Regions from separate parts of the Pseudomonas mosselii genome, predicted to be linked through region 1. Evidence: riboswitches for the same ligand, from Rfam matches in the RefSeq annotation. Region 1 holds a riboswitch; each other region holds the start of a gene.

Evidence for each region. A riboswitch is a leader RNA that binds a small molecule or an ion and turns the genes downstream of it on or off. The one in region 1 is predicted to bind cobalamin.
Region 2: another riboswitch for cobalamin. It lies ahead of K5H97_RS10930 (TonB-dependent receptor); the one in region 1 lies ahead of cobW (cobalamin biosynthesis protein CobW).
Region 3: another riboswitch for cobalamin. It lies ahead of cobO (cob(I)yrinic acid a,c-diamide adenosyltransferase); the one in region 1 lies ahead of cobW (cobalamin biosynthesis protein CobW).
Region 4: another riboswitch for cobalamin. It lies ahead of K5H97_RS11380 (ABC transporter substrate-binding protein); the one in region 1 lies ahead of cobW (cobalamin biosynthesis protein CobW).

What each region holds. Positions count from the first base shown of each region.
Region 1 covers NZ_CP081966.1:3,387,049-3,394,637, forward strand. Annotated here, with positions in the region: gene K5H97_RS15685 (vWA domain-containing protein) at 1-119, opposite strand, end outside; gene K5H97_RS15690 (ATP-binding protein) at 221-1,219, opposite strand; gene cobN (cobaltochelatase subunit CobN) at 1,222-4,983, opposite strand; gene cobW (cobalamin biosynthesis protein CobW) at 4,987-6,054, opposite strand; cobalamin riboswitch at 6,155-6,354, opposite strand; cobalamin riboswitch at 6,416-6,637, shown strand; gene K5H97_RS15705 (CbtB domain-containing protein) at 6,740-6,925, shown strand; gene K5H97_RS15710 (CbtA family protein) at 6,936-7,589, shown strand, end outside.
Region 2 covers NZ_CP081966.1:2,350,487-2,358,075, reverse strand. Annotated here, with positions in the region: gene K5H97_RS10935 (outer membrane beta-barrel protein) at 1-530, opposite strand, end outside; cobalamin riboswitch at 691-895, shown strand; gene K5H97_RS10930 (TonB-dependent receptor) at 1,003-3,129, shown strand; gene K5H97_RS10925 (GlxA family transcriptional regulator) at 3,220-4,323, shown strand; gene K5H97_RS10920 (HvfC family RiPP maturation protein) at 4,241-5,041, opposite strand; gene K5H97_RS10915 (HvfB family MNIO-type RiPP peptide maturase) at 5,034-5,867, opposite strand; gene K5H97_RS10910 (HvfA family oxazolone/thioamide-modified RiPP metallophore) at 5,961-6,437, opposite strand; gene K5H97_RS10905 (DUF4174 domain-containing protein) at 6,605-7,171, opposite strand; gene K5H97_RS10900 (DNA polymerase II) at 7,536-7,589, opposite strand, start outside.
Region 3 covers NZ_CP081966.1:1,517,268-1,524,856, forward strand. Annotated here, with positions in the region: gene K5H97_RS06800 (AI-2E family transporter) at 1-978, shown strand, start outside; gene hda (DnaA regulatory inactivator Hda) at 1,187-1,891, shown strand; gene K5H97_RS06810 (C40 family peptidase) at 2,017-2,652, shown strand; gene K5H97_RS06815 (C40 family peptidase) at 2,799-3,332, shown strand; gene K5H97_RS06820 (hypothetical protein) at 3,386-3,964, opposite strand; cobalamin riboswitch at 4,115-4,333, shown strand; gene cobO (cob(I)yrinic acid a,c-diamide adenosyltransferase) at 4,447-5,058, shown strand; gene K5H97_RS06830 (cobyrinate a,c-diamide synthase) at 5,055-6,350, shown strand; gene bluB (5,6-dimethylbenzimidazole synthase) at 6,347-6,997, shown strand; gene cbiB (adenosylcobinamide-phosphate synthase CbiB) at 6,994-7,589, shown strand, end outside.
Region 4 covers NZ_CP081966.1:2,454,830-2,462,418, forward strand. Annotated here, with positions in the region: gene K5H97_RS11370 (ABC transporter ATP-binding protein) at 1-748, opposite strand, end outside; gene K5H97_RS11375 (FecCD family ABC transporter permease) at 745-1,761, opposite strand; gene K5H97_RS11380 (ABC transporter substrate-binding protein) at 1,758-2,771, opposite strand; cobalamin riboswitch at 2,886-3,083, opposite strand; gene K5H97_RS11385 (DUF1624 domain-containing protein) at 3,111-4,271, opposite strand; gene K5H97_RS11390 (LysR family transcriptional regulator) at 4,370-5,290, opposite strand; gene K5H97_RS11395 (MFS transporter) at 5,403-6,590, shown strand; gene K5H97_RS11400 (PAAR domain-containing protein) at 6,594-6,851, opposite strand; gene K5H97_RS11405 (DUF6708 domain-containing protein) at 7,055-7,589, opposite strand, start outside.

The DNA.
Region 1 (7,589 bases):
GACGCCGAGGCATCGACGATCACCAGCCACAATTCCGGCGCCTGGGCTTGGCGCTGCTGCCAACACAGGTCGCGGCGCTGGCGTGGCCGGCCCTTGAGCAAAGTCGCCAACCAGGCGATACGCCCGCTATCGCTGGTGCGCGGGCGGCCCCGGGAAGACCCCGTCAAATGGCCGACGCGAGGTCTGGCATCCGCCACCCGATCATGGCGCGAGCGGATGCTCAGGGCTTTTTTGCCCAGTTCGGCACCTCGCGCCGAGCCCCCGTGGCCACCGGCTGGGCAGGCAATGCCCCCCAGTCGCCCTGACCGCCCGGCGCCTCCTGCGCACTCGCCTGCCCGCCAGCCGACGTGGCCTGGGGTGGCGGCGCCTCGGTGCGGCGCCGATGACGCAGGGCAAACTCGGCAACCGCCTGCACATCCGCCTCCTCGATCACCGTGTTACCCCGCCAGGCGGCATGGGCCCGCGCTGCGCGCAACCAGACCAGGTCGGCGCGCAGGCCGTCCACGCCAGCGGCGAAGCAGCGTTCGGTAATCCAGGCCAGGGCCTGGTCGTCCAGGGCGATCGATGCCAAGCGCTCACGCGCCGACCGACAGCGCTCGCGCAACGCCGCCTGCTGCTCGGCCCACAGTTCGCAGAACGCCTGCGAATCGCTGTCGAAGGCCAGCCGGCGCCGAATGATCTGCTGACGCGCCTGCGGCGCTGGCAAACCTTCCAGGGCCACGTTGAGGCCAAAACGGTCGAGCAACTGCGGACGCAGCTCGCCCTCCTCCGGGTTCATGGTGCCGATCAGCACGAAGCGGGCGGCATGCCGATGGGAAATGCCGTCGCGCTCGATGCGGTTGGTGCCGCTGGCGGCCACATCCAGCAGCAGGTCCACCAGGGGATCGGGCAACAGGTTGACTTCATCGACGTACAACACCCCACCGTCAGCATGGGCCAGCACGCCCGGCGAGAACCGTGCCTGGCCCTGGCCGAGGGCGGCATCCAGGTCGAGGGTGCCAACCAGGCGCTCCTCGGTGGCTCCCAGCGGCAGGGTCACGAACGGACCGTCGCCAAGCAGATCGGCCAAGCCCCGGGCCAGGGTGCTCTTGGCCATGCCACGCGGGCCTTCGATCAGCACGCCGCCGATCTTCGGGTCGATGGCGGTCAGGCACAGGGCCAGCTTGAGGTCGTCGGCGCCAACCACGGCGGCCAGGGGGAATTGCACGGGTTCACTCATGTTCAGCTGTCTTCCTCGCCGGCGAGCAACTGCTGCTCGAGACTTTCACGATAGTCGCCCGGCTCCTGCCACAACCCGCGCTGCTGGGCTTCCAGCAGGCGTTCGGTGAGGTCGCGCAGGGCTTCGGGGTTGTGCTCGCGCATGAAATCGCGGGTGGTCGGGTCGAGCACATAGGCATCGGCCAGCCCTTGGTAATGATGATCGTCGATCAGGTGGGTGGTGGCGTCGAAGGCGAACAGGTTGTCGACCGTGGCCGCCAGCTCGAACGCGCCTTTATAGCCGTGACGCTTGGCACCGTCGATCCACTTGGGGTTGAGCGCCCGGGCACGGATCACCCGGTTGAGTTCTTCCTTGAGGGTGCGCACCCGGGGCCGGTCGGCCTGGCTGTGGTCGCCGTGGTAGCTGGCCCGCGAGGTGCCGGCCAGGGTTTCGGCAGCCGCCAGCATGCCGCCTTGAAACTGGTAGTAATCGTTGGAGTCAAGCAGGTCGTGCTCGTGGTTGTCCTGGTTCTGCAGCACCGCCTGGACCTGGGCCAGGCGCTGGACGAACGCGGCGCGGGCCGGGGTGCCTTCGTCAGCGACGCCGTAGGCGTAGCCACCATGGTTGAGGTAGACCTCGGCCAGATCGTCGCGACTGTGCCACAGGCGACCATCGATAGCGTTCTGCACACCCGCCCCGTAGGCGCCAGGTTTGGCACCAAACACCCGCCAACCGGCCTGTCGCGCTGCCTGCTCGGCCTCGACTCCGGCCTCGAGCAGCGCTTGGCGCTCGGCGCGCACCCGCGCGGCCAGTGGATTCTGGTCGTCCGGTTCGTCCAGCGCCGCCACCGCCTGCACGGCGGCGTCGAACAGGCGGATCAGGTTGCCGAAGGCATCGCGGAAAAAACCCGATACCCGCAGCGTCACGTCCACCCGCGGCCGGTCGAGCAGGCTCAGCGGCAGGATCTCGAAGTCATCGACCCGTTGGCTGCCGGTGGCCCACACCGGGCGCACGCCCATCAGCGCCATGGCCTGGGCGATATCGTCGCCGCCGGTGCGCATGGTCGCCGTGCCCCACACCGACAGGCCCAACTGACGCAGGTGATCGCCGTGATCCTGCAGATGGCGCTCAAGGATCAGGTTGGCCGAGGCGAACCCCAGGCGCCAGGCCGTGGCGGTGGGCAGGTTGCGCACATCGACGGTATAGAAGTTGCGCCCGGTGGGCAGCACGTCCAGGCGGCCGCGGCTGGGCGCGCCGCTGGGCCCGGCCGGGACGAAACGCCCGGCCAGGGCCGCCAGCAGGCCATCGATCTCGGCGCCGCCGCAGGCATCGAGGTCGGGCGCGACCTGCTCGATGAGCGTGCGCAGCACCGCGCGCACCGCCTCCCATTGCGCCTCGTCCGGCAGCGCCACCGTGCCCATCTGGGCCTGCTCGATCAATGACAACGCCAGCAACTCCAGGCGCTCGCGAGTATCGCCACAGGTTCGCCAGAGGCTGGCGTCGAGTTGCGTCAGCAGGTCCGGGCGCGGCCCTTCCCAGGCCTGCCCCAGGTCGCAATCCAGCGGATCGAAGCCCAGCGCCAACGCCTTGGCCAGCTCGCGGATCAGGCTGGCGTTACCGCCCCTGCCATCGCCCCGCGCCACCCGCAGCAACGCCAGCAGCGTATCGCTGCGCAAACGCCCCTGCGGCGACTGGCCGAACACGTGCAGGCCGTCGCGGATCTGCGATTCCTTCAGGTCGCACAGGTAGGTGTCCAGCCGCGGCAGCCAGACCGCCGCGTCCTCCATCTGGCCTTCGAGCTGCAGTTCGCGGTCGATATGGTGGGTCTTGACCAGTTCGAGGATGTCACGTTGCAGCTCGCGGGCACGGCGTGGGTCGAGCAACTGCGCCTCGTAGTATTCATCGGCCAGTTGCTCCAGGTGGCGCAGCGGGCCGTAGGTCTCGGCACGGGTCAACGGCGGCATCAGGTGGTCGATGATGACCGCCTGGGTGCGGCGCTTGGCCTGGGCGCCCTCGCCCGGGTCGTTGACGATGAATGGGTAGATGTTGGGCAACGGGCCGAGCAAGGCATCCGGCCAGCACTCGGCGGACAGGCCCACGCCCTTTCCCGGCAGCCATTCCAGGTTGCCATGCTTGCCCACATGGATCACCGCGTCGGCGGCATAGCCGTTGCGCAGCCAGAAGTGGAACGCCAGGTAGCCATGGGGCGGCACCAGGTCCGGGTCGTGGTATACGGCGCTGTGGTCCACCTGGTAGCCCCGCGCCGGCTGGATGCCGACGAAGGTCAGGCCGTAGCGCAGGCCGGCAACCATCATGCGCCCACTGCGGAACATCGGGTCCTGCTCGGGCGGCCCCCAGCGCTCCAGCACGGCGCGTTGGTTGGTCTCGGGCAAGGCGGCAAAGGCGCGCTGGTAATCGGCCAGGGCCAGGCTCTGGGCGCAGGGGCGCTGGTCGAGATGGTCGAGGTCGTTGGTGACCCCGCCGAGCAACTGGTGAATCAGCTCAGTGCCGGTTTCAGGCAGGCCAGCCACTGGGTAACCCTGCGCCTGCAGGGCCTCAAGGATATTGAGCGCCGCGCCCGGCGTGTCCAGGCCGACGCCATTGCCGATGCGCCCGTCGCGGGTCGGGTAGTTGGCCAGCACCAGGGCCACGCACTTTTCCTGGTTGTCCAGGCGCGCCAGGGTCACCCAGCGCCGTGCCAGTTCGGCGACGAAGTCCATGCGTTCGGGGTGGGCCCGGTAGCAGACCACATCGGACTGGCTGCGCTCGCTGCGCCAGGCCAGGTCCTTGAAACTCACCGGCCGGGTGATGATACGCCCGTCCAGTTCCGGCAAGGCGATGTGCATCGCCAGGTCGCGGGCGCCCAGGCCCTGCTCGCTCTGCTCCCAGCCAGGCTGGTTGTCCTGGGCGCAGATCGCCTGCAGCACCGGCACATCGCGGCGCAGCGGACGCAGGTTGGGTTGCTCGGGGCTGGACAGGGCAAAGCCTGTGGTGTTGATCACCACCTCGGCCTGCACCTCGTCGAGCCAGGCCTCGACCTGGTCCAGGCAGGCGCGTTCCTTTAGGCTGGCCACGGCAATGGGCAATGGATTCAGCCCGCAGGCCTGCAGGCGCTGGCAGAACACATCGATGAACGCCGTGTTGGCCGCCTGCAGGTGCGAACGGTAGAACAGCAACGGCGCCACCGGATGCTCCGGATTCCACTCGGCGTACCAGTCCTCTAGGCGCGCCGTGGCCTTGGCCGGGTGATAGACCGCCGTGCGCGGCAAGGGCTGCGGCTCATCCCACGGGTAATCACAACCCAGCCATTGGCTGGCCAGGCAGTTGAACAGGTTAACGGCGTTGGCCTTGCCGCCCTGGCGCAGGAAGTGCCAGAGGCGCTCGGCCTGTTCGCCGCGGACCGTGCCCAGGTCGGTAAGCTCAGGATCGGGGCGGTCGTCGCCGGGCACCAGGATCAGCTCGACCCCACGCTCCGCCAGTTCGACCAGTTGCTCGACACCATAGCGCCAGTAGCCGACGCCGCCATGCAGCGACACCAGGATCACCTTGGCATGGCGCAGCACCTGGTCGACATACACGTCGACCGAGGCATGGTTCTGCACCTGCATCGGGTTGGCCAGGCGCACGCTGGGAAAGTGCGCCGGCAGCTGCTCGGCGGTTTCGGCGAGCAGCGCCAGGTGTGAATCACCGCTGCAGAGGATCACCAGGTCGGCGGGGGTCTGGCCGAGGTCGGCGATGCTGTCGTCCGGCACGAAGCCGCCGGGTTGGGTCCGCAGCAGGTGCATGGATCAGGCGCCCAGGGCCTGGCGCAGGCGCGCTTCCAGCTGTGCGGCGTCCAGCGCCTGGCCGATCAGCACCAGGCGGGTGATCCGTGGTTCATCGCTACGCCAGGCGCGGTCGAAATGCTTGTCGAAGCGGGTGCCCACCCCCTGGATCAGCAGACGCATCGGCTTGCCGGGAATCGCGGCGAAGCCCTTGGCGCGCAGGATGCCGAACTCGGTGACCAGCTGGGTCAGGGCGTCGAGCAGCAGGCTCTCGTCGGACTCGGGCAGATCGATGGAGATCGAGTCGAAGGCGTCGTGGTCATGGTCGTCATGGTCATCGCCGTCGTGATGCGAGTCGTGATGGGTACGGCGACCATCGATATGCACCTCGGACTCGGCGCCCACGCCCAGCAGCACTTCCAGCGGCAGGCGGCCGCTGCTGGCCTCGATCACCTTGACCGCCGGCGGCAGCTCCTCGGCCACCTCGGCACGGACCTTGGCCAGGCCCTCGGCGTCGATCAGGTCGGCCTTGTTCAGCACCACCAGGTCGGCACTGGCCAGCTGGTCGGCGAACAGCTCGTGCAGCGGCGACTCGTGGTCGAGGTTGGGGTCGAGCTTGCGTTGGGCATCGACCTGCTCCGGGTAGGCGGCAAAGGTGCCGGCGGCCACGGCCGGGCTGTCGACCACGGTGATCACCGCGTCGACGGTGCAGGCGTTGCGGATTTCCGGCCATTGAAAGGCCTGTACCAGCGGTTTGGGCAAGGCCAGGCCGCTGGTCTCGATAAGGATGTGGTCGAGGTCGCCGCGACGGGCCACCAGCTCGCGCATCACCGGGAAGAACTCTTCCTGCACGGTGCAGCACAGACAACCGTTGGCCAGCTCATAGACGCGGCCGTTGGCCTCTTCCTCGGTGCAGCCGATGCTGCACTGCTTGAGGATCTCGCCGTCGATGCCCAGCTCGCCGAATTCGTTGACGATCACCGCGATGCGGCGGCCCTGGGCGTTGTCGAGCATATGGCGCAGCAAGGTGGTCTTGCCCGAGCCGAGGAAGCCGGTAACGATGGTGACGGGAAGCTTGGCCAGTGTTTTCATGTCGCGATGCCCTTGGCAGCAATGGCGCGGGCATGCAGGACGACAGCCACGGCCCTGCCGGCCTGGCGCGTTCGCCACCGGATCACCCCGCCCGGTTGAAAGTCGAAAACGTCACGAGGCAGGTCTCCTGGCTCGCACCGCTGCGGCTCGCTGGCCGGTGGGCCGGCGCCTTCCCGCGCGCCTGCGCAGTGGCTGTGCCGAACCCTTCAGTGCTTACAGTTGCGGGGGCAGCCGCGGCTTGTACCGCGTTCCCGTCTTAGCTCGGGCCAACGCCCGAGAACCTCGCAGCGGCAAGGCTACGCAGTGCCTGCCTGGCGGTCAACCGCCATGGCGATTGACGCGGGCCCGGCCCCGTGATTTGCTAGCGCATTGCGTTCAGGTGCCCCCGACGGGGGTGAAACGGGAAACCGGTGCGTCGCGCCTCCATTGCTAAGGAGCCGACAAGGCCGGTGCTGCCCCCGCAACGGTAAGCGAGAGAAGCGTCCGAACCACTGTGCCAACAGTAAGGCATGGGAAGGTGACGCCCCACGGAGTCCTGCTCCACCTCGCCAGCCCGGAGACCGGCCTGACACGTGCTCACAGTACACCCCGCGGTGGGCGGGCGTCGTCGTATCACCTGGGCCAATCGTGCCCGGGGTCGTCGCGCATGTCCGTTGCCACAACAAAAGCAGCAGAGGAACGCGTCATGCCCATCACCAGCGCCAAACACAGTATCGCCACCCCCGTCAGCCTCAGCCAGCGACTGATCGTCGCGGTCGGCGCCAGCCTGCTGGGCCTGTGCCTGGTGTACTTCGCCGGTTTCTCGCACATCGAGGCAGTGCACAACGCTGCCCACGATACCCGCCACAGCGCCGCCTTCCCTTGCCACTGAGTAAACCCGCATGATTACGCGCATCGCCCGTACCGCGGGCTTCAGCGGCCTGCTCGCGGCCCTGCTGCTGACCCTGCTGCAAAGCTTCTGGGTCACCCCACTGATTCTCCAGGCGGAAACCTACGAGTCCGCCGCCCCGGTCGCCGAACACCATGAACACGGCGACGCCACCGCGCCCCACGAGCATGAGCACAGCGCCGAAGCCTGGTCGCCGGAAGACGGCTGGCAGCGCGTGCTGTCCACCACCGGTGGCAACCTGGTGGTCGCCGTCGGTTTCGCCCTGATCCTGGTCGCTCTCTACGGCCTGCGTGAACCGAACCGCGTGGCCACCGGCGCGCTGTGGGGCCTGGCCGGCTTTGCCGTGTTCTGCCTGGCGCCGACCCTGGGCCTGCCACCGGAACTGCCCGGCACCGCCGCCGCCGACCTCGGTCAGCGCCAGACCTGGTGGATCGGCACCGCAGCGGCCACCGCCGCCGGCCTGGCATTGCTGGTGTTCGCCCGCCACTGGCTGTTCAAGGCGCTGGGTGTCGCTCTGCTGGTAATCCCGCACCTGATCGGCGCGCCACAGCCGGCCGTGCATGAAAGCCTGGCGCCGCAAGCCCTCGAGACCCAGTTCAAGATCGCTTCCTGGCTGACCAACGCCGCGTTCTGGCTGGCCCTGGGC
Region 2 (7,589 bases), 1.0 Mb from region 1:
TTGAGCCGCGCGCGGCCATCAATGGTGTGGCGCGCGCCCACCTCCACGCGCAGGGTCGACGCGTCGAACTGGTGGTTGTAGCCCAGCGCTGCCTTGGCGAACGGCGACTTGTAGGTCAGCCGTGTATCAAGATCGTTGATCTCGGGCTCGAAGCGGGTCCAGCTGTACCCGCCGCCCACCGTCAGGTCGACGAAGTTGCGCGCATCCAGTGCGGCGCGCCAGCCCAGGTCGAGGTCGGCCTGGGCTTCCTTGAGCTTGTTGTCGTTCTTCTTGCCATACTTGGCCTCGGCACCGATCTGGTAGATGAACCCGGATTCGGCGGTCATCTTGTTGCCGAACGTGGCGAACACACCGCCCTGGCCCATGTGTTCCTTGTCCGATTCGCTTCCTCCCTCGAACTTGAACTTGTCGTAGGACCCCAGCAAGCCGAGGGTGAACAGCGGGTCGGTACTCGGTGCCGCCGTGGCAGCCAGAGGGGCACCGAGCAGGGCAAGCAGGCAGGCGTGGCGCAGCAGGTTACGGGTAAACATTCGCAAAAGTCTCCATGACGTGAATGAATGGCGAACGACCGGTTCGAGACAACGGGCTTGGCAAAAGTTCGAAAAAATTTGGCAAACCGCTCTAAACCGCCCTGTCCGTCACAGTTTCCCCACCCACTCAAACGATTGACTCACTGCCCGTTCAATGGTCAGATGCGCGCCAGTTTCAGGTGTCCTGCGCCGCCGTGCGCAGGGTGAAACGGGAAGCCGGTGCGTCGTTGTCACGACAAGTCCGGCGCTGCCCCCGCAACGGTAAGCGAGTGAATCCTTCGACAGACCACTGTGCGCACGCATGGGAAGGTGAAGGCTTCATGCCCCTCGCAAGCCCGGAGACCGGCCTGAGGCGCTACTTGGCAACCCGCGGTGGGCGGGCGCAGGCCGGTATCCGCGTGCGCGCCTGCGTGCGCTTGACCGTTGCGTGTTTTCCACCGGGATCCATCTCTTCCTGCAGCAGTGGAACGACATGTCCCGAATCAACAAGCTTCACACCCTGGCGGCCTGCCTGGCCGTGTCCCTGCCGGCGCTGGCCGACGATCATGAAGTAACGCCCTTCACCCTGCCCTCCACGGCAATCACCGACACCCGCGAGCCACAGGCCATCGACCTGGCCACCCCGTCCCCGACCGGTTCGCGCCTGAACCTCAGCGCCCTGGACACCCCGGCCAGCACCAGCAGCCTGACCGAGGCGCAGATCCAGCAGCGCAACAACCTCACCGTGCAGGACGCCGTGACCCGCTCGCCGGGCCTTACCTTCATCGGCACGCCGGGCGACGGCGGCACCGGCCTGTCGGCCCGCGGCTTCACCGGGCAGAGTTCGGTGATGACCCTGTTCGACGGCTCGCGCCTGTACGCCGGTGCCGGCACCCTGACCTTCCCGGTCGATCCGTGGATGTTCGAGCGCATCGACGTGATCCGCGGCCCCGCCTCGGTGCTGTACGGCGAAGGCGCTACCGGCGCGGTGGTCAACGTGGTGCCGAAGCAGCCGTTCGCTGGCGAGATCCGCAACCACCTGCGTCTGGGCTACGGCTCCTGGGACCGCCAGCAGCTGGGCCTGGACAGCGGCGGCAGCCTGAGCGAGCGCCTGAGCTACCGCGTGACCCTCAACCAGCAGGCCGGCAACGGCTGGGTCGACCGCACCGACTCGCGCAGCCTGGCCCTGAGCGCCGCCCTGCGCTTCGATGCCAGCGACGACCTGAGTTTTACCCTCGCCCACGAACGCGGCGATGCGCAACCGGCCAACTACTACGGCACCCCGCTGATCGATGGGCACCTGCGCAGCAGCGTGCGGCGCAAGAACTACAACGTCAGCAACGACGAGCAGCGCTACCACGACGAGTGGACGCGCCTGACCACCGACTGGACCCTCAGCGACCGCGTCAGTGCCAGCAACCAGCTGTACTACATCAAGAGCCGCCGCCAGTGGCGCAATGCCGAGTCCTACACCTGGGACGCCGCCAACGGCGTGATCCAGCGCGGCAGCTTCCTCGAGATTCGCCATAACCAGGAGCAGCTCGGCGATCGCCAGAGCTTCACCTTCGACCATGGCCTGTTCGGCCTGGACAGCAAGACCGTGGTCGGCGCCGAGTACAACCGCATCCGCTTCAACGTCGACAGCAACTCGCCCTACCGTGATGGCGGCAGCGACCCGCTCGACCCGTGGCATCCGGCTCCGGGCGGCTTCCATAGCCTCAGCCCAACCCGCGCACAAACGCTGTCCAAGGTCGACACCTTCGCCCTGTTCGCCGAAAACCGCACCCAGCTGACCGACCGCCTCGCACTGGTCACCGGCATTCGCCGCGACCAGAATCACATCGACCGCGACGACCTGGCCAACAACAGCCGCAGCGACCGCAGCCTGCAGGGCGGCAACTGGCGCGCCGGCCTGGTGTTCGCTGTCACCGACGACCTGTCGCTGTATGGGCAGTTTTCGACCAGCGAGGACGGCGTCGGCGACCTGCTCACCCAGCGCCCGGACAAGCGCCTGGAACTGACCGAAGCGAAGCAGGCCGAGGTAGGCCTCAAGCAACGTTTCTGGGATACCCGTGGCGAGTGGACGCTGGCGGCCTATCACATCGTCAAGAAGAAGCTGCCGGTGTACAACCCGCTCACCCACGACAGCCAGCAGGCCGGCCAGCAGACCTCCGACGGCCTGGAGGCCAGCCTGGAACTGGCGCTGGGCAACCAGTGGCAGCTCTCGGCCAATGCCGCTTTGGTGCGGGCCAAGTACGATGATTTTCTCGAGGAAGGCGACAACGGCACGGTCCACGACCGCGCCGGCAACCGTCCGCAGGACGTGCCGCGACGCACCGCCAACCTGTGGCTGAGCAAAGGTTTCGGCCAGACCGTGGATGCCGGCATCGGCCTGCGCTACGTGGATGAGCGCTGCGCCAGCGCGGCCAACGACCAGCGCGTGCCGGGCTATACCGTGGTCGATGCCAACCTGGGCTGGCAGGTGCTGCCCGACGTGCGCCTGGGCCTGCAGTTGAACAACCTGTTCGACCGCCAGTACGCCCAGTCCAGCTACAGCGGCGAGCAATGGCTGCTGGGCACGCCGCGCTCGTATTTCGCCACGGTCGACTACCGCTTCTGAGGCGGACTCCAGCGTTCGTCGCACGGTGCTTGATCAGCACCGTGCCACCTGCTCGACTAGGGCCTACGCCTTCATCACAAGCAGCGTGCCATGACCGACATCCCGCCGATCCCCACCCCACCCGTGCACGCCCTGGATCAGTCGCGCACCTTGCTGTTCCTCGCCTACCCGCAGATGGGCCTGCTCGACCTCACCGGCGCGCAGACGGTCTTCTGGGCCGCGACCAAGGCCCGCGCCGCCCGCGGCCTGCCAGGTTACCGCCTGGTCACCGCCAGCCTCGAGGGCGGCCTGGTGCCGACCGCCGAGGGCCTGGCGGTAGGTACCGAGCCACTGGCGCCCTGGTTGCGCGAACCCTTCGACACCCTGGTGGTGCCCGGCGCGCCGGAGATCGTCCGCACCCTCCCCGATCATGCCGAGCTGGTTGCCTGGCTGGCCCAGGCCGCCCAACGCGCCCGACGCACCGCCTCGGTGTGCAGCGGCACCTTCCTGCTGGCCGCCGCCGGGCTGCTCGACGGACGCCGGGCCGCCACCCACTGGGCGATGTGCGATGCGCTGCACCGGCGCTTCCCGGCCATCGAAGTGGACGCCGAGTCGATCTTCGTGCAACAGGACCAAGTGTGGACCTCGGCCGGGGTCAGTGCCGGCATCGACCTGGCGCTGGCCCTGGTCGAGGCCGACTGTGGCCGCGAGGTGGCCATGCAGGTGGCCCGCGAGCTGGTGGTGTTCCTCAAGCGCCCCGGCGGCCAGGCGCAGTTCAGCGAACTGCTCAAGGCCCAGGGCGAGGACAGCGCCGCCTTCGAGGCCCTGCACCTGTGGCTCAACGAGCACCTGGGCGACCCGCGCCTGACGGTCGAGCGGCTGGCCGAGCAGGCCTGCGACGAGGTTGGCAACTTTGCCGTGATGTCCTGCCAGCACGCCATCCCCCTGGGCCGCTACGCCGGCAACAACGCCGCCGCCGAGCTGATCGGCGTGGCGCCGATGATCTACAGCCAGCCCAAGTATGTTACCTGCCTCGACCTCGGTGCCTGGGGCGCGGTGTACACCGAGGGTTGGGAGCGCACCGTCTCGCCACCGACGGACACGGCCGAGGCCAAGCAGCTCAAGCAGCAGATCAACTCGGTGTGGATCTATCCGCCGGCCGCGGATCGGGCGACGGCGCTGGCGGCGGCCGATCCACTGATTCCAGTGGCCTGACAGCCCCCCTGTTGCCTCGGCGGGTGCCGACGATGATGCCCTGCCCGCGCAACTGGCGCAGCAGCTCCAGGCCCGCCTGCTGGTGCTGCTCGCCCAACGCGCGCAGGCGCTCGCGCCCGCTGCCCGGCAGGCCCACCAACAATTGCCAGGCCAGCGGCGCCAGGCGGGCGAAACGCACCTGCAGGTCGGCGTCGCGGTACACCAGCAACAGGGTGGGTTGCGCTGGCGCCTCGCCTGGCTGGTACTCCGGGCCGATGCGTTCCACCGGCCAACGGTAGGCCAGCACCCGCGCCACGCACGACAACAGTGGCTCGCCGTCGAGCAGGTCGCCGTCCGGGTCGTGCGGCGGGTCCTCGGCGTCGCTCAGGTACAGCTGCGCCTCGATCCATTCATAGTGCGCCAGTTCCAGCTGCCAAGGGGTATCGGGCTCGATGCCCTGCAGGTAGTCGATGAACGCCGCGGCAACCTCGGTGAACAGCGGTGTCTGACTGCGGTAATGGGCGTAGAAATCGCGCACCCGCGCATGCCAGCGCTGATCGCCCAAGGTACGGCGCAGCACTGGGAAGCTGCCGGCCAGCAGTCCTTCGATGGCGCCATGGAACAGCTCGCGATAGACCTTCAGGCGCCGTGCCTCGATGCCGGGCGGCGGCGGATTGGCGGCCGGGTCGCGCAGGTGGCGCGCCAAGGTGAATTGCTGGGTGCGCAGGATCTCAGCCATGGCCGGGCACTCCGTGGGCATATTGCAGGCTGCGGATACGCGCCGTCTCGGCCAGCAGTTCGGCCAGCGGCGGGTAGTTGAAGTCGCGCTCGAGCACGGTTGGCTGCGCCCCAAAGCGCCGACAGGCGTCGGCGAACAGCGCCCAGACGTCCTCCTTGACCGGCGCGCCGTGGGTGTCGACCTTCAGGTCCGGGGCCTCGTCGTAATGACCGGCCACATGCATGCCCACCACCCGTTCACGGGGTATGCCAGCGAGGAAGGCACGGGCATCGTAGCGATGGTTGCAGGCATTGACGAAAACGTTGTTCACGTCCAGCAGCAGGTCGCAGTCGGCCTCGTCGAGCACGGCGCGGACGAAGTCCAGCTCGGGCATCGCCTGGTACGGCGCGGCGTAGTAGCTGATGTTCTCCACCGCGATGCGCCGACCAAGCATGTCCTGGGCCTGGCGGATGCGTGCGGACACATGGTGGACGGCCTCTTCGGTGAACGGGATCGGCATCAGGTCGTAGAGGTGGCCATCGTCGCTGCAGTAGCTCAGGTGCTCGCTGTACATCCGTACCTGGTGGTGGTCGAGGAACTGTCGGGTGCGCTCGAGAAAGCCGCGATCCAGCGGCGCGGTGCCGCCCAGTGACAGCGACAGGCCGTGGCAGGCGATGGGAAAACGCTCGGCCAGGCGCGCCAGGCCCTGGCCGAAGGCGCCGCCGACGCCGATCCAGTTTTCCGGGGCGCACTCTAGGAAGTCCACCGCGCCCGCCTCCATCGTCAGCAAGTCGGGCAGCAGGCCACGGCGCAGGCCGAGGCCGGTGTGCAATTTGGGTTGGGGCATGATTGCAGGCGCTCTGGGGCGTTGAACGGCAGCGCGGGGCCAGCCCGCTCCCACACATGACATCGTGGAAGCGGGCTGGCCCCGCGAGGCGCTTCAGGACTGGCCGGTCAGATGGCTGAACAGCCCGTCGGGCATGGCCTTGCCGTTGGCCTTGTAGATCGCCGCCAGGTGATCGTGGGCCTCCTGCTCGGAGATGAAGCCGTCGTGATTGCGGTCGATCTTGTCGAAGTCTGCCGCCCTGTCCTTGGCCACGGCCAGGAACTCCTCGCGGGAGACCTTGCCGTCGCGGTTGCTGTCAGTGCGGGCGAACGAGGCGTCGCCACACTTGCCCTCACCGCACTTGCCCTCGGCTCCGGCCTTGGCGCTGGCGCCACACTTGCCTTCGCCGCACTTGCCCTCGCTCTGCGTGGCCTTGCCACCGGCACCGCACTTGCCTTCGCCCGGGGTCTTGGCCGAGGCCAGCTGGTAGCCTTGGGCCAGGGGTTCTACGGCGAAGGCACTGTTGCCCAGAACCATACCGCCTAGCAAAGTGGCGCCGAGCAGGCCGAGGGTTTGACGGGTCGTTTTCATGGTGTCGCTCCACTGTGGTTGGAAAGTGGAGCCATTGAGCCGCAGCGGTGTGTCGCTGATGTATCGAGGCAGGCGATATTTTGTATGCCAATGGGTCGCGGCGAAGCGCAGATACACAGTGATACATGAACGGCCCTCTGGTTGCGCAGAGGGCCGTGACAGAGCGGTCAGTCCTCCAGCGGCTTGGGCGGCGCTGCAGGTTTGGCGGGCTTGGCCTTGGCATCCTTGGTCTTGCTGTCCTTGGCCTTGGGCTCGGCAGGTGCGGCTGCGACGGGTTCGGGAGCGGTGACCGCCTTCTCGCTGGCCGGCAGCTCGTCGACCGCCTTGAAGATCACCTGCGGGTCGAGCTTCTCGCCGCTGTCGTCGTCCTTGAGCATGTGGCGCTCGCCGTCCTTGCCCACCAGGATCACCTTGGTGCCCTTGCTCGCGCCCAGCTTGAGCTCACGGATCAGGGCCATGGTGGTCTGCTGCTCGAGGTTCTTGTCCTCGCGCTTGCCCATCATGTTGGCGACGCTGTACAGCACCAGGCTGCGCTCCTTGAATCCGGCCTGGGTGGCGGAGTCTTTCAACGCCTCTTCCAGGCCGCGCAGGGTCGGGTCGGCCGAACTCGGGGCAATGACCACCAGTGGCCGTGCCTTGCCCAGTTCCTTGGCCAACGGTGCATCGCTGTCTGCGGCAAACAGCGGGCTAGCCAAGGCGAACAGGGTAGCGAGGGTCAGTGACCGAACGAGCATGCGCATCTCCTTGTTTTCTCTATAAACCTAAAGACTGCGGATCAGGGAGAAAGATCCGGCGTGGAGCCTAAACCAACTGGCCAGGCGCCTGCTCGCGGCAAAAGTAACCGGGCATGTCCCACACCTGACCAGAGCATAGTCCAAGGATACTGCACACACTCAGGGCCGTGCCGTGGCGTTGCCATCTCGCCGGCTTCCAGCGCCAAGCGCGAGCGGGCGCCCTGGAACGTTTCGTGCCCGGTTACTGTTGGCGCGCGAAGCACTTGCGGCTCGTTGTTGTCCATGACTCGTCTCTGCTGAAATTAGAGACACGAGCGCATGAACTTCGGTGCATCCTCGATAGATAGCACCCGCCCCGACCTGTTCAGAAGTCGAAGGCGAGTTGATCCAGGTGCCCCAGGTCGATCGTGTGCCCCAG
Region 3 (7,589 bases), 1.9 Mb from region 1:
GGCATCCTGCTGGCCTACCTGGCCGACCCGCTGGTCGACCGCCTGGAACGGTTCGGCCTGTCGCGCACCTGGGGCGTGGTGGTGGTGTTCAGCCTGTTCACCCTGATATTCCTGGCCCTGCTGCTGGTGCTGGTGCCGATGCTGGCCAAGCAGTTGCTACGCCTGTACGAACTGGCGCCGCAGATGCTCGACTGGCTGCAGCATGTGGCGCTGCCCTGGGTGCAGAGCCGCCTGGGCCTGGCCGATGGGTTCTGGAAATTCGACAAGATCAAGGCCGCCATCGGCGAGCACATGGGCCAGACCACCGACATCGTCGGGGTGCTGCTGTCCCAGGCCACTGCTTCGAGCCTGGCGTTGATTGGCTGGCTGGCCAACCTGGTGCTGATCCCGGTGGTGGGCTTCTACCTGCTGCGCGACTGGGACCTGATGATGGCCAAGCTGCGCAGCCTGCTGCCACGTCAACGCGAACCGCAGGTAGTGGGACTGGCCGGCGAGTGCCACGAGGTGCTGGGGGCGTTCGTGCGCGGGCAGTTGCTGGTGATGCTGGCGCTGGGCGTCATCTATTCCACCGGCCTGATGCTGGTGGGCCTGGAACTGGGCCTGCTGATCGGCATGCTCGCGGGGTTGGCGGCGATCGTGCCGTACATGGGCTTCATCATCGGCATCGGTGCGGCGCTGGTCGCCGGGTTGTTCCAGTTCGGCGGCGAGCTCTACCCGATGCTGGGCATCGTCGCGGTGTTCATGGTTGGGCAGGCGCTTGAAGGCATGGTGCTGACACCGCTGCTGGTGGGCGACCGCATCGGCCTGCACCCGGTGGCGGTGATCTTCGCGATCCTGGCCGGCGGCGAGCTGTTCGGCTTTACCGGCGTGTTGCTGGCGTTGCCGGTGGCGGCGGTGATCATGGTGCTGCTGCGGCATGTGCATGACCTGTACAAGGAATCGGACATGTATGCCGGGGAGATCGACCCCGACCTATGATCAATCGCGGGGCAAGCCCGCTCCCACGCTACCCTGGCAGAGGCTATAACGTGGGGGCGGGCTTGCCCCGCGATGCTTGTGAAACAGTGCAACTACTTGATTTTACTTGCGCTATTCCCCTCGCCGATTGTGCCGTCCGCGCTGCGGGTATAGACTTTGCACACTGTTCATCAAAGGCCCCCTGTGGTCCCCGCGACCGCCCGCGAGCATGAAACCGATCCAGTTGCCCCTGGGTGTGCGTCTGCGCGACGACGCCACCTTCATCAACTACTACCCCGGCGCCAATGCCGCGGCACTGGGCTATGTCGAGCGGCTGTGCGAAGCCGACGCCGGCTGGACCGAAAGCCTCATCTACCTGTGGGGCAAGCAGGGCGTGGGCCGCACCCACCTGTTGCAGGCCGCCACCCAGCGTTTCCAGCAGTTGGGCCAACCCGCTGTCTACCTGCCCCTGGCGCAACTGCTTGATCGCGGCGTCGAACTGCTCGACTACCTCGAACAGTACGAGCTGGTGTGCATCGACGACCTGCATGTGATTGCCGGCAAGGCGGACTGGGAAGAGGCGATGTTTCACCTGTTCAACCGCCTGCGCGACAGCGGCCGGCGCCTGCTGCTGGCGGCGTCCAGTTCGCCACGGGAACTGCCGATCAAACTGGCCGACCTCAAGTCGCGGCTGACCCTGGCGCTGATCTTTCAGATGCGTGGGATGTCCGATGAGGACAAGCTGCGCGCCCTGCAACTGCGTGCCTCGCGCCGTGGCCTGCACCTGACCGACGAGGTCGGCCACTTCATCCTCACCCGCGGTACGCGCAGCATGAGCGCGTTGTTCGACCTCCTCGAACGCCTCGACCAGGCCTCCCTGCAGGCCCAGCGCAAGCTGACCATCCCGTTCCTCAAGGAAACCCTCGGCTGGTAGCCCTGAGAACACGGTGCCAGAGCATCAAAACGGAAAAGTCACATCTTTTTCGATAAAATTTGCAAATGGGTCCGATAGAAGGCATAGTTTCCCCCTTCTAAAGGACTACAGACACGGTCGTGCCCATGCTGAAGCGCTTCGCACCCCTCGTGCCACTTGCACTTGTCACCCTTCTTTACGGCTGTGCCTCCACCGGCCCGGTCGCACCCTCGCAGGACCACCGCGTGGCCGCCGAGCAATCGGTCAAGGCCAAGGCTTCCGCCTCTTCCGTATTCACCGAGGAAGAGCTGGCCAGCGAAGACGACCTTGACGCCTTCTCCAGCAACGGCAAGCCATACCAGCTGCCTGTGCTGGCCGACAGCATTCTCGAACGCGGCATGGCCCTGATCGGCACCCGCTACCGCTTCGGCGGCACCTCCGAGAAGTCCGGCTTCGACTGCAGCGGTTTCATCGGCTACCTGTTCCGCGAAGAGGCGGGCATGAACCTGCCGCGCTCGACCCGCGAGATGATCAACGTCGACGCGCCCAAGGTCGCCCGTAACAAGCTCAAGCCCGGCGACCTGCTGTTCTTCAGCACCAACGGCCGTGGCCGCGTGAGCCATGCCGGCATCTACCTGGGTGACAACCAGTTCATCCACTCCAGCAGCCGCCGCAGCGGTGGTGTGCGTATCGACAGCCTGGGCGATCGCTATTGGAGCAAGACCTTCATCGAGGCCAAACGCGCGCTCGCCATGGCGCCGACCACGATCTCGCGCAATTGATTTGATATCAAAATGCTGTAACCTCGCACGGCGGCGTAGCTGAAAAGCTCGCCGCCGTGCGCATTTACAGAAAGCGTCTAATCTAAATTCTCAACTCTTTTTACCTTCGGCCGTGGCCGTCGGATTTTCGACAGGACGTTCGCATCATGGCGATGTTGGCGCGCTTCGCATTCTTTTCCCTGGTGGCCCTGCTTGCGGCCTGCTCCAGCCGTGCACCTGCGCCGGCGCCCACGCCCAAACAGCCGATGGTGTTCAATCAGGCGCCTTCGTCGCCTGCGGCCGACGATGTATTGTTTCGCGCCATCGGCCTGGTGGGCACACCGTATCGCTGGGGTGGCAATACACCGGATGCCGGGTTCGATTGCAGCGGCCTGATCGGCTATGTCTACCGTGATGCGGCGGGTATCAGTCTGCCACGCTCGACTCGCGAGATGATCGTCATGCGCGCGCCAAATGTGGATATCAATTCGCTGCAGTCGGGTGATCTGGTGTTCTTTGCCACCAGCGGCGGGTCGCAGGTCAGCCATGCCGGCATCTACGTCGGTGAAGGGCGCTTCGTGCATGCACCGTCGACGGGCGGCACCGTGCGCCTGGACTACCTGTCCAACAGCTACTGGGCCAAGGCCTACCTCCAGGCCAAACGGGTGCTGCCGCCGGGGCATCTGGCGCAGAATCCCTGATACCTACCGGCGCGGGCAGGGTATGAACTTGGTCCAGTATTGCCTGGCTGGCATCAAGCCTGTTTGAGCAGAAGCGCCACTCCGGGATAGTACTGCCCCAGTTCGTTGTGCAGCTTGCGGTAGGCATACGGGAAGTACCAGGCAAGCGCACAGGCCGTGTGCTTCTGCAGATCGTCCACCAGGTCCTGCAGTTCCTCGGGGCTGGCATGCTGGCCGGCCTTCCACGGTGTGACGAACAGTGCCCCGGCCTTGAGTTGGCTGCCATACGCGATCGGCTTGGCCAGGGCGGCGGTTTCCTGCAGGGCCGCTGTCAGGTCGAGGCGAGCGATGCGCGGCCAGCGCTGGCCAGCGTGCAGGTACAGCGACTCCTCGGCGCTGCTGATCGACAGGTCGCAGCGCCCGTCGCGCTCGCCCTCGTCGCGCTGTTTCTTGCTCATGTGCCGTTCCAGCGCCACCAACTCACCCTGCCAGGCGGCAGCGGCGAGCAGGCCGACGTTGCTGGCTGTGCCGTGCCAGTAGGGCGCCTCGTTGTCGCCCTGCAACTGGTTGAAGCGGTCGATGCAGTCGACCCAGCGCTCGAGGGCCGGGCGCAGGAACTCCAGGCGCGGGTTGTTGATCATCAGGCCTTGCATGCTGCGCTCTCCTTGTCATTGTGATCCGGGTCGGCCGGGTGATGGCTATGTGATATCACTGCTCTGAGTGTGGCACAAGCTGGTGAATCGGCCATTGATCCAGGCCAGATCGGCCCTCGCTCGATTGACGCTCCCGGTGCAACCCTCTAACCTTCGCGGCGTGCTTCAGGTGCCCCGCGAGCTGCGGTTCGGCAGGGTGAAACTGGGAAGCCGGTGGGCGCCAGTAGGCGCGAGTCCGGCGCTGCCCCCGCAACGGTAGATGAGTCGACGGCTACGCAAGGCCACTGGATGTCCATGTCCGGGAAGGCGCGTAGCCAGGGCCTGCGCCCGCTCATGAGCCCGGAGACCGGCCTGTCACTGCCAAACGGCATCACGGAGGGTGATGCGCGGTGCGATGTGGCCCTTGCCATGCCTCCTGCGCGCTCCTCGTCTGCCTGCCTTTTACCTGTCGCCGCCGCTGCGACAGCCTGCGGAGACCCCTGATGAGCGAATCCATCGAACGCGACGAACGTCACCTGGCGCGCATGCAGCGCAAGAAGGCGATCATCGACGAGCGCATCGCCAATTCCCCCAATGAATGCGGCCTGCTGCTGGTGCTGACCGGCAACGGCAAGGGCAAGAGCAGCTCGGCCTTCGGCATGCTTGCCCGCGCCCTTGGCCATGGCATGCAGTGCGGCGTGGTGCAGTTCATCAAAGGCCGCAACAGCACCGGCGAGGAGCTGTTTTTCCGCCGATTTCCCGAGCAGGTGCGTTATCACGTGATGGGCGAGGGTTTTACCTGGGAAACCCAGGACCGCCAGCGCGACATCGCCGCTGCCGAGGCCGCCTGGGCGGTGTCGCGGCAGTTGCTGCAGGACCCCTCTATCCAGTTCGTCGTGCTCGATGAGCTGAACATCGCCCTCAAGCACGGCTACCTGGACCTCGACCAGGTGCTATCGGATATCCAGGCGCGTCCGCCGATGCAGCATGTGATCGTCACGGGGCGCGCTGCCAAGCCGGAGATGATCGAACTGGCTGACACCGTCACCGAGATGGGCATGCTCAAGCACGCCTTCCAGGCCGGTATCCGCGCGCAGAAGGGCGTCGAACTGTGAGTGAGTCGCGCCAGTGTCCCGCCGTGCTGATCGCGGCCCCGGCCTCGGGCCAGGGCAAGACCACGGTCACTGCCGCCCTGGCCCGCCTGCACCGCAACCTCGGGCGCACGGTGCGGGTGTTCAAGTGCGGGCCTGACTTTCTCGACCCGATGATCCTCGAGCGCGCCAGCGGTGCACCGGTCTACCAGCTCGACCTGTGGATGATCGGCGCCGAGGAGAGTCGCCGCCTGTTGTGGGAAGCGGCGGGCGAGGCCGACCTGATCCTGATCGAGGGCGTGATGGGCCTGTTCGACGGCACGCCGTCGAGCGCCGACCTGGCGCGCCACTTCGGCGTGCCGGTGTTGGCGGTGATCGACGGCACGGCCATGGCCCAGACCTTTGGTGCCTTGGCTCTAGGCCTGGCGCGCTACCAGCCCGACCTGCCGTTCGCCGGGGTGCTGGCCAACCGGGTCGGCAGCCTGCGTCATGCGCAACTGCTCGAAGGCAGCCTGACCGAAGGCCTGCGCTGGTACGGCGGGTTGTCCCGCGAGCGCGGCATCGAGCTGCCCAGCCGTCACCTTGGCCTGGTCCAGGCCAGCGAGTTGAACGACCTGGATGCACGCCTGGATGCCGCCGCCGAAGCCCTGGGCGCCAGTTGCGATGCCGCGCTGCCGCCACCGGTCCGTTTTGCCGAGCCTGAGCCTGTGAATGTGACTGCGTCGCTGGCCGGGGCGCGCATCGGTGTGGCCCGCGATGAGGCCTTCGCCTTCACCTATGGCGCCAATCTTGACCTCCTGCGTGGCCTCGGTGCGCACCTGGAATTCTTCTCGCCGGTGCATGACCGCGAGCTACCCGTGGTGGACAGTCTCTACCTGCCCGGCGGCTACCCCGAACTGCATCACCAGGCGCTGGCCGCCAACGCGCCGATGCTGGAAGCGATCCGCGCCCATCATGCCGCCGGCAAGCCGTTGCTGGCCGAGTGCGGCGGCATGCTCTACCTGCTCGACGCGCTGACCGACGTGGCGGGCGAGCGCGCCACGCTGCTGGGCCTGCTGCCGGGCGAGGCGACCATGCAGAAGCGCCTGGCGGCCCTGGCCCTGCAGGCGGTCGAACTACCCGAAGGCACCCTGCGAGGCCACACCTACCACCACTCGCTGACCAGCACGGAGCTTGCGCCGATCGCCCGCGGCCAGAGCCCCAACGGCGGTCGGGGCAACGAGGCGGTCTATCGTCTGGGGCGTCTGACCGCCTCCTACGTGCACTTCTACTTCCCCTCCAACCCCGACGCGGCGGCGGCGCTGCTGCGACCATGAGCCGACACGCCTACAGCGAAGCCGAACGCCAGGCCATCTACCGGGCCATTGGCGAACGCCGCGACATGCGCCATTTTGCCGGGGGCGAGGTGGCCCCCGAGTTGCTCGGACGCCTGCTCGCCGCCGCCCACCAGGCGCCCAGCGTGGGCCTGATGCAGCCGTGGCGGTTCATCCGTATCAGCCAGCGTGCCTTGCGCGAGCGGATCCAGGCGCTGGTGGAGCAGGAGCGGGTGCGCACCGCCGAGGCCCTGGGCGAGCGCTCCGATGAATTCATGAAGCTCAAGGTCGAAGGCATCAACGACTGCGCCGAAGTGCTGGTGGCCGCGTTGATGGACAAGCGCGAGGCGCATGTCTTCGGCCGCCGCACCCTGCCCGAGATGGACCTGGCCTCGCTGGCCTGCGCCATCCAGAACCTGTGGCTGGCGGCACGCGCCGAAGGGTTGGGCATGGGCTGGGTATCGCTGTTCGACCCCGAGGCCCTGGCCGAACTGCTGGGCATGCCCGCGGGCGCCAAGCCCATGGCGGTGCTGTGCCTGGGGCCGGTGACCGAGTTCTATCCGGCGCCGATGCTGGTGCTGGAAGACTGGGCCGAACAGCGGCCCTTGAGCGAGATGCTGTACGAGAACCATTGGGGAGAGCGTCCATGAGCGTGGCCTTGCTGACCGTGGCGGGCGTGGCCCTGGATGCGCTGCTGGGCGAGCCGCGCCGGCGTCATCCGCTGGTGGGCTTCGGCAACTTCGCCTCGCGCCTGGAGCAACGTTTCAACGCCGGTGGGCGCGGCTGGCGCAGCCATGGCGTCACCGCGTGGTTCCTGGCGGTGGTGCCGCTGACCCTGCTGGCGCTGATCCTGTCCTGGCTGCCGTACATCGGCTGGCTGGTGGATGTGCTTGCGCTGTACTGCGCCCTGGGCCTGCGCAGCCTGGGCGAGCATGTGCTGCCGGTGGCCCAGGCCTTGCGCCAGGGGGACCTGGCCGAGGCGCGGCGGCGTGTCGGTTGCCTGGTCAGCCGCGAAACCCGCGAGCTGGACGAGCCCGCCGTGGCCCGGGCGGCCACCGAGTCGGTGTTGGAAAACGGCAGCGACGCGGTGTTTGCCGCGCTGTTCTGGTTTGTCGTGGCCGGTGCGCCGGGGGTGGTGCTGTACCGCCTGAGCAATACCCTGGATGCCATGTGGGGCTATCGCAACGAGCGCTTCGAACGCTTCGGCTGGTGCGCGGCGCGCATCGACGATGGGCTGAACTA
Region 4 (7,589 bases), 930 kb from region 1:
GATCGATCAGGTAGTGGGCCTGAACCCCGAATGTCGCCAATATCCGCTCCGGTGTCAGCACCACCTCCGGTATCCCCAAGGCAACCAACCGTCCTTGGTCAAGCACCGCCAACCGGTCACAAGTCAACGCCTGGTTGAGATCATGCAAGGCCACCAGGGTCGTCACCGACAGCGCTTGAACCTGCCGCAGCAGGCTCAGTTGATGCTGGATATCAAGATGATTGGTCGGCTCGTCCAGTAGCAGTACCTGCGGCCGCTGGGCCAGGGCCCGGGCGATGTGCACGCGCTGGCGTTCGCCGCCGGACAGCTCGCCCCACAGGCGCCGACGCAGGTGGCCGGCGTCGGCGTCGGCCAGGGCCTGCTCGACGATGGCACGGTCGTCCGCGCCGAACGGCGCCAGGGCCGACAGCCACGGCGTGCGGCCGAGGGCCACGGCGTCGTAGACGCTGATGGCGTCCAGGGTATCGGCCTGCTGTTCGACCAGCGCCAGGCTTTGCGCAACCCGGCGACGCGGCATGCGCTCCAGCGCCTCGCCCAGCAAACGCACGCTGCCGCTGCTGGGCGTGCGCAGGCCGGCGAGCAGCTTGAGCAGGGTTGACTTGCCCGATCCGTTGGGGCCGACCACACCGAGGGTCTCGCCGGGCATCACGCTCAGGTCGATGTCTTGCAGCACTTCGCGGCCGCCCAGGCGCAGGCCCAGCCCCTCGCAGACAAGCGGGGCGTTGGCGAGGGCGGTCATCACGGTCATGGACGCCCCCGGCGGCTGACCAGGATCAGCGCGAACACTGGCGCGCCGATCAAGGCGGTGACCACGCCCACCGGGATCACCTGGCCGGCGATCAGGGTCCGCGAGAGGATGTCGGCGACAATCAGGAACAACGCACCGCCCAGCGCGCTGGCCGGCAGTAGGCGGCTGTGCCCGGGGCCGAGCAGAAGGCGCAGGGCGTGGGGGATGACCAGGCCGACGAAGCCGATGGCACCGACGATCGAGACCATCACCGCAGTCACCAGCGCCGTGCAACTGATCAGCAACAATTGCGTGCGCCGCACCGGCACGCCCAGCGAGGCCGCCGAATCGGCACCGAAGGTGAAGGCGTCCAGCGCCCGGCGGTGCCACAGGCACACCGCCAGCCCGAGCACGGCCACCGGCAGCGCTAGCCAGACCGACGGCCAGCGCACGCCGCTGAGGTTGCCCAGCAGCCAGAACAGGATGCCCCGGGCCTGTTCGGCGGTGGCCGACTTGGTGATCAGAAAGGCCGTCAGCGCGTTGAACAGTTGCGAGCCGGCGATGCCGGCGAGGATCACCTGCGCATTGTCGTGTCGGCTGCCGCTGGCCCGCGACAGCACCAGTACCAGGGCGAACGCGGCCAGCGCACCGATGAAGGCACCGGCCGACAGCGACAGCACCGCGCCGCCCAGGCCGAACAGCCCCACCGCCACGGCACCGGTCGAGGCGCCTGCCGACAGGCCCAGCAGGTACGGCTCGGCCAGCGGGTTGCGCAGCAGCGCCTGGAGGATCACCCCGCAGGTCGCCAGCCCCGCGCCACAGGCGGCGGCCACCAGGGTGCGCGGCAGGCGGTAGTTCCAGACGATGCCGGCGTCGATGGGGTCGAGCGCATGGCCGGCCTGCCACAGCTGGTTGGCCAGTACCTGCCAGACCACCTCGGCGCTGATCCGCGTCTCGCCGATGGCGATCCCGGCGAGCATGGCCAGGCACAGGGCGAGCAGCGCGAAGGCGCTGATGGGCAGCAGGCGGTTCATGGCTGTGGTGCTTTACCGCTGGCGAAGGCGCTGGACAGCACTTCCAGGCCACGGAACAGGCGGATGCCGGCCTGCATGGCGTCGGCGTCGAGGACGATGATCCGCCCCTGCCTGACCGCGTCCATGTTGCGGGTCACCGGGTCGCTGCGCAGGAACTCGAGCTTTTTCCGGTAGTCGTCGGCGGGGTAGCGGCGGCGGTCCATGCGCGCGACGATCAGCCAGGTGGGGTTGGCCCTGGCCAGGGTCTCCCAGCCCACCGCCGGCCATTCTTCGCTGGACTCCACCACATTGCGTACGCCGAGGGTCTGCAGCATGAAGTCGGCCACGCCCTGGCGACCAGCGACGTAAGGGTCGACCTTGAGGTCGGCGCTGGAGAACCAGAACAGCGCGCTGGTGTGACTCAGGTCCTGGCCGGCCAGGCGTTGCCGGGCCTGGTCCAGCTGGCCCTTGAGCTCGGCATTGAGGTGTTCGCCGCGATCCTGCACGTCGAAGATCTCGGCCAGCTGACTGACGCTCCTGTAGATGGTGTCGATCCTGAACGGCTGCAGGCGGGTACCGTCGGCGCCCACCAGGTTGTCCTTGCCTTCGCAGTCCGAGGGCAGCAGGTAGGTGGGGATGCCCAGCTCCGCGAACTGTTCGCGGGTGCCGACCGCGCCCTGGGCGCCGACCATCCATTCGAACTGCGCGGTCACCAGCTGCGGGCGCTTGCCGACCACCGCCTCGAAGCCCGGCTCGTTGTCGGCCAGGCGCTCGACCTTGTCGTTCTGCGCCTTGAACTCGGGCAGCACGTTGTTGAACCACAGCGAGGTGCCCGCCAGCCGCTCGCCCAGGCCCAGGGCATAGAGCAACTCGGTGCCGGCCTGGCCGATGGTCACCACGCGCTGCGGGGCCTGGGCGAAGGTCTGCGGCAAACCGCAGTTGTCGACGGTCAACGGGTAGCGGGTGGCGTCGGCGTGGGCCAGGCCCGCCAGTGACAGGCCGGCGAGCAGGGTGGCGAGGCGGTACGGCATGGTGGGGCGATCTCCTGTCGGGTGGTGCACGGAATGGCCCACGGACAGGCATCGCCAAGCGTCGCGCGGCAAGCACGCGGCCAGGGGCGGATGACCATCCCGGACACCCCGCCGGTTGGTGAATGCGTGCCGGCAGGTCTCCTGACTGGTGCGTCCTGGCCGGCGCCGGCCTTCCCGGGTCGGCAGACCCAGTGGCATCGATGGCGCAGGCTCGGCACCTACAGTTGCGGGGGCAGTTCCCTTTGGCCCGCCCTCGGCGCGCCCGGGATTCCCTTTTGATTCCGTGTGGAAACCGGCGGGCGGCATGGTAGACCATCGGGCCATCGGGTGAAAACGCTTTTACAGGTACTTGAGCCAGGCGATGTCGCGCCGCCGGGCCTTGAGCCGGGCGAAGCCGCGCACCGGCAGGTACAGGGCGATCGCCAGCAGCACCGCGACCAGCCACACCGCGCCGATGCCGTCGAAGCCGAAATGGCTGCCCTGGTTCAGGCCGAACAGCCCCACGCAGGCCACATACAGCAGCTTGAGCACATATAGGTGCAGCAGGTAGAAGAACATCGGCGCGGCGCCGAACACTGCCAGCGGGCCGATCCAGCGGGCGTCGCCGGCCCGCTCGAAAGCGCGCAGCAGCAACAGGCCGACGCCCAGGGTCAAGGCCAGGAACAGCAGCGACGGCGGGTATTTGGTGATGTTGAAGAAGCTCATCAACGTCTGCCCGACGTTGGCGTAGAAGGCCCACGGCGCCTCGCCGTAGCCATTGAGCAGGCGCAACACGACAAAGCCGAGCAGCAGCATCATGCCGCCCAGCAGCAAGCGCTGCTGGCGCTCGCCGGCATCGCTGCCGCGGCCGAACCAGGGGCCGAGTCCGTAGCCCAGGGCGATCACGCCGATCCATGGCAGCACCGGGTAGGAGGTACGCAGGCGCAAGCCGTCGGGCAGCTCCAGCCAGCTGCGCTCGTGCAGGATCGCCCAGGGTACATGCAGCGCCGAGTGCGGCGCGAAGTGCAGGCCATCGAGCAGGTTGTGGCCGGCGACGATCAGCGCGCCGAGGGCCAGCAGCAGCGGGCGTGGCAGCCACACCAGCAGCGACAGGGCGATCATGCTCAGGCCGATGGCCCAGATCACCTGCAGGTAGATCACGCTCGGTGGCAACTGGAAGGTCCAGGCGAAGTTGACCAGGCTGAGCTCCAGCAGCACCAGGAACAGGCCGCGCTTGAACAGGAACGTCGCTGTATCGCCCCGGCCTTGGTGCTTTTCGCCGTAAAGCCAGGCCGACAGTCCGGTGAGCAGCACGAACACCGGCGCGCACAGGTGCGCCAGGGTGCGGCTGATGAAGAGGCTGGGGTCGGTCGCGTCGATGGTCATCGGGTCGCTGACCTGACGGTGCAGGAAGAAGGTTTCGCGCACGTGGTCCAGCAGCATGAACAGGATCACCAGGCCGCGCAGGGCGTCGATGCTGTGCAGGCGTTGGCTGGGGAGGGCGGTCGGGAGGCTGGTCATCGAGGAGGGTCGCTGGCAGAGGTATCATTCAAAAGAAATGTTATTTTATTTCATTTGTTTGTGCCTGGATACAGCCATGCGCTGGCACTCCGCTTGAATCAGCCCTGAATCAGTGGTCCCAGCCGCTCGGCCAGGGCCTGGACCGTCGCGCTCACCTTGGGCAGATGTCCACGGTTGCGACGCCAGGCCAGGTTGATCGGCAACCCCTCCATTGCGTACTCCGGCAGCACTTGCTGCAACGTCCCGGCGTCGAGCTGGCGCTGCACCAGCCAGGTCGGCAGTTGGGCAATGCCGTGCCCGGCGCTGATGGCCAGGGCCTGCCCCTCGGCATCGCCGATGGCCAGGCGGCCCGGCATCGGCCGCAGCTGCGCCAGGCCCGGACGGGCACCGGCGAAGTGCAGGGCCGGCGTGCTGCCGTCGGCGCAGGCGTAAAGCACGCAGCCTTGGGCCTGCAACTGCTGTAGGTCGCGGGGCGTGCCGTGCCGGGCGAGGTAGGCGGGGGCGGCGCAGAACACCAGGCGCTGGCTGCCCAGGTAGCGGTGCTCGATGCCCGGCTGCCAAGTCTGTGGTCCACCGATGCGCACGACGATGTCGATGCCGTCCTCGGCCAGGTCGACGAAGCGGTCGGAGAGGGTGATGTGCGGTTGCAATCGCGGATGCAGCGCGGCGAAGTCGAGCACGGCGGGCAGCCCATGCAGGCGGCCGAAGGTGGCCGGCAGGTCGATGCGCAGCTTGCCGCAGGGGGTCTTGTGCTCGTCGTTGAGGGCCAGTTCGGCCTCTTCGATCTCCGCCAGCACGCGGGTGCAGGTGCGGTAGTAGTCGGCGCCGCTGTCGGTCAGGGCCAGGCGTCGGGTGGTGCGCTCGAACAGGCGCACCTGCAGGCGTTTCTCCAGGCGGGCCACGCCCTTGCTTACGGCGGAGCTGGTGAGGTTCATGCGCTCGGCGGCGGCGATGAAGCTGCCGGCGTTGGCCACGCTGACGAAGAAGTCGATGTCTTTCAGGCGTTCCGAGGCGGACATGGCATGGGCTCGCGATTGCTGAATATGGTTCACTTGATAAGGGAATATCTACCAGTAATCGGAACAACATTCCAGATTAAGCTGGCCTGCCATTCATCGAGGATCGCAGTAGATGTCCACCTCCAGCTTGACCCATGCCGCCCTGGCGCGGCCGGCGCCGCGTGCTGGGCTGTCGATCGGCCTGTTCGCCGTCGGCGGCTTCGCGGTGCTGACCACCGAGTTCCTGATTCTTGGCCTACTGCCCGCGCTGGCACGCGACCTTGGATTGTCGGTCGCAGGCGCGGGCCAGTTGGTCACCCTGTTCGCGGTGACCGTGATGCTGTTCGGGCCGCCGCTCACCGCCTGGCTGTCGGCCCTGCCACGCAAGGGGCTGTTCATCGCCATCCTGCTGCTGTTCGCCGCCTCCAATGCGCTGTCGGCGCTGGCGCCGAACGTCTGGGTACTGGCCCTGGCGCGGTTCCTCGCCGCGTTGGCACTGCCGGTGTACTGGGGCACCGCCAGCGAAAGCGCCGGGCAACTGGCCGGCCAGGGGCGCGAGGGCTGGGCAGTGGCGCGGGTCTACCTGGGGATCACCGCGGCGTTCGTCTTTGGCATCCCGCTGGGAACCCTGGCCGCCGGGCTGGTTGGCTGGCGCGGCAGCTTCTGGTTGCTCGCCGGGCTGTCCCTGCTGGTGGCACTGCTGATGTGGGCCTGGCTGCCACCCCTGCCGGCGGTCCCGGCCCGCGCCGCGGGAGAGCGGCAGTCGGTGATTCTCAAGGACCGTCGTTTCATCGCCCATGTGCTGCTGTCGGCGCTGGTGTTCACCGCCATGTTCACTGCCTACACCTACCTGGCCGAGATCCTCGAGCAGCTTGCTGCTGTGCCGGCCAACGCGGTCGGTTGGTGGCTGATGGGCTTTGGTCTGGTGGGCATGCTCGGCAACGCCCTGGCCGGACGGATCGTCGATCGCAGCCCGCTGCGGGCCACGCTGCTGCTGTTGGCGATGCTGGCCTTGGGCATGGGCCTGGTCACCCCGGTGATCGGCAACCCGCTGCTGCTGGTGGGCGCCCTGGCCCTGTGGGGCATCGCCTACACGGCGCTGTTCCCGGTGTGCCAGGTGCGGGTGATGCGGGCCGGCGCCAAGGCCCAGGCCCTGGCCGGGACCCTCAACGTGTCGGCGGCCAACGCGGGCATCGCCGCCGGTGCCGCGCTGGGGGGCGCGGCGATCCAGGGGCTTGGTCTGGCTGCACTGGGTTATGTGGCTTGTGGGTTTGCTGTGCTGGCTTTGGTGGCCACGTTGGTACTGCAGAGAAGCGAATGAGGCCTAATCAACCATCCAGCCGATCTCGCCCTCCAACAGGGTTCCGCCATGGCTGGTGGTATCACCTTGGCGTGCAACGGCCCGGCCTTCGATGGCATGGTTCGCCGACCCTGTTTCGATGACGGCACCACAACTGATCCTGTCGCCTACGCAGGCGACAGCGCTGCCATTGATCAATGTGGCCGTATGGCCTGAAACAACCTCGCCTGCGCCATGCAGGGGGCAGTCATGCTTGTGCCCGACTAGAACGATGGGTTTCATCACGCATGCTCCTTGTTTTCGTTGGGTGTAGGGATTCAAGCAGCGCCTTATTTGGCTTTGCACAGGGTGATTAGCGATTCGCGGGTATCGGATTGGATAAAGGTGTAGCCGCGCACTGCCGGGTTGTCGCAGTCATGGGGCGTCTCGCCACCATGCAGAGGCGTGGTGCGTTGGGCTCCATCTCGGTCAAGAACATCCCGCTTTTACGGCTGATCAATACTGTCGACCTCATGGGGCGCATCCTTCTCGATATCGGGAGTTTGACTTTGGCTCTTGGGCCGACGTTTAGAGACGCGGGGTTTTCTCTCCGGGCGTTTGCCTGGACGTATGGCCCAGAGGTAGGCGTTCTCCCGCAGTCTCTCCTGAATATGAGGTGGGTAATCGTCAACGGTGGTCACTGCCGGGACGGGTTTTCCCGGCAGGCCGGCTTCACGGATGATCTTGGGCCAGCGAGGCTTCCAGCACAGCAGGAGACTCACCCAGTGGCCTGTTCCGATGATCAGGAAGGCAGGAGAGAGCAATAGCAGGCCGCATTTGAGGACGCGTGGGGAACTGCGGAAGTAGTGGGTCAGACCTTCAAACTGAGGCGTGAAGGCTTGCCAAGGCCAGGGGAAGTGCGAGGTGATGTGGGGGCGTGGCAGTCCTTCTGGACCTTCATCCATGAAGCGACGGATAAACTCCCATTCGGCTTGAAGCTCCGCGAAATTGTTCGCGGACTTGCCTACCAAGATCAGTTCA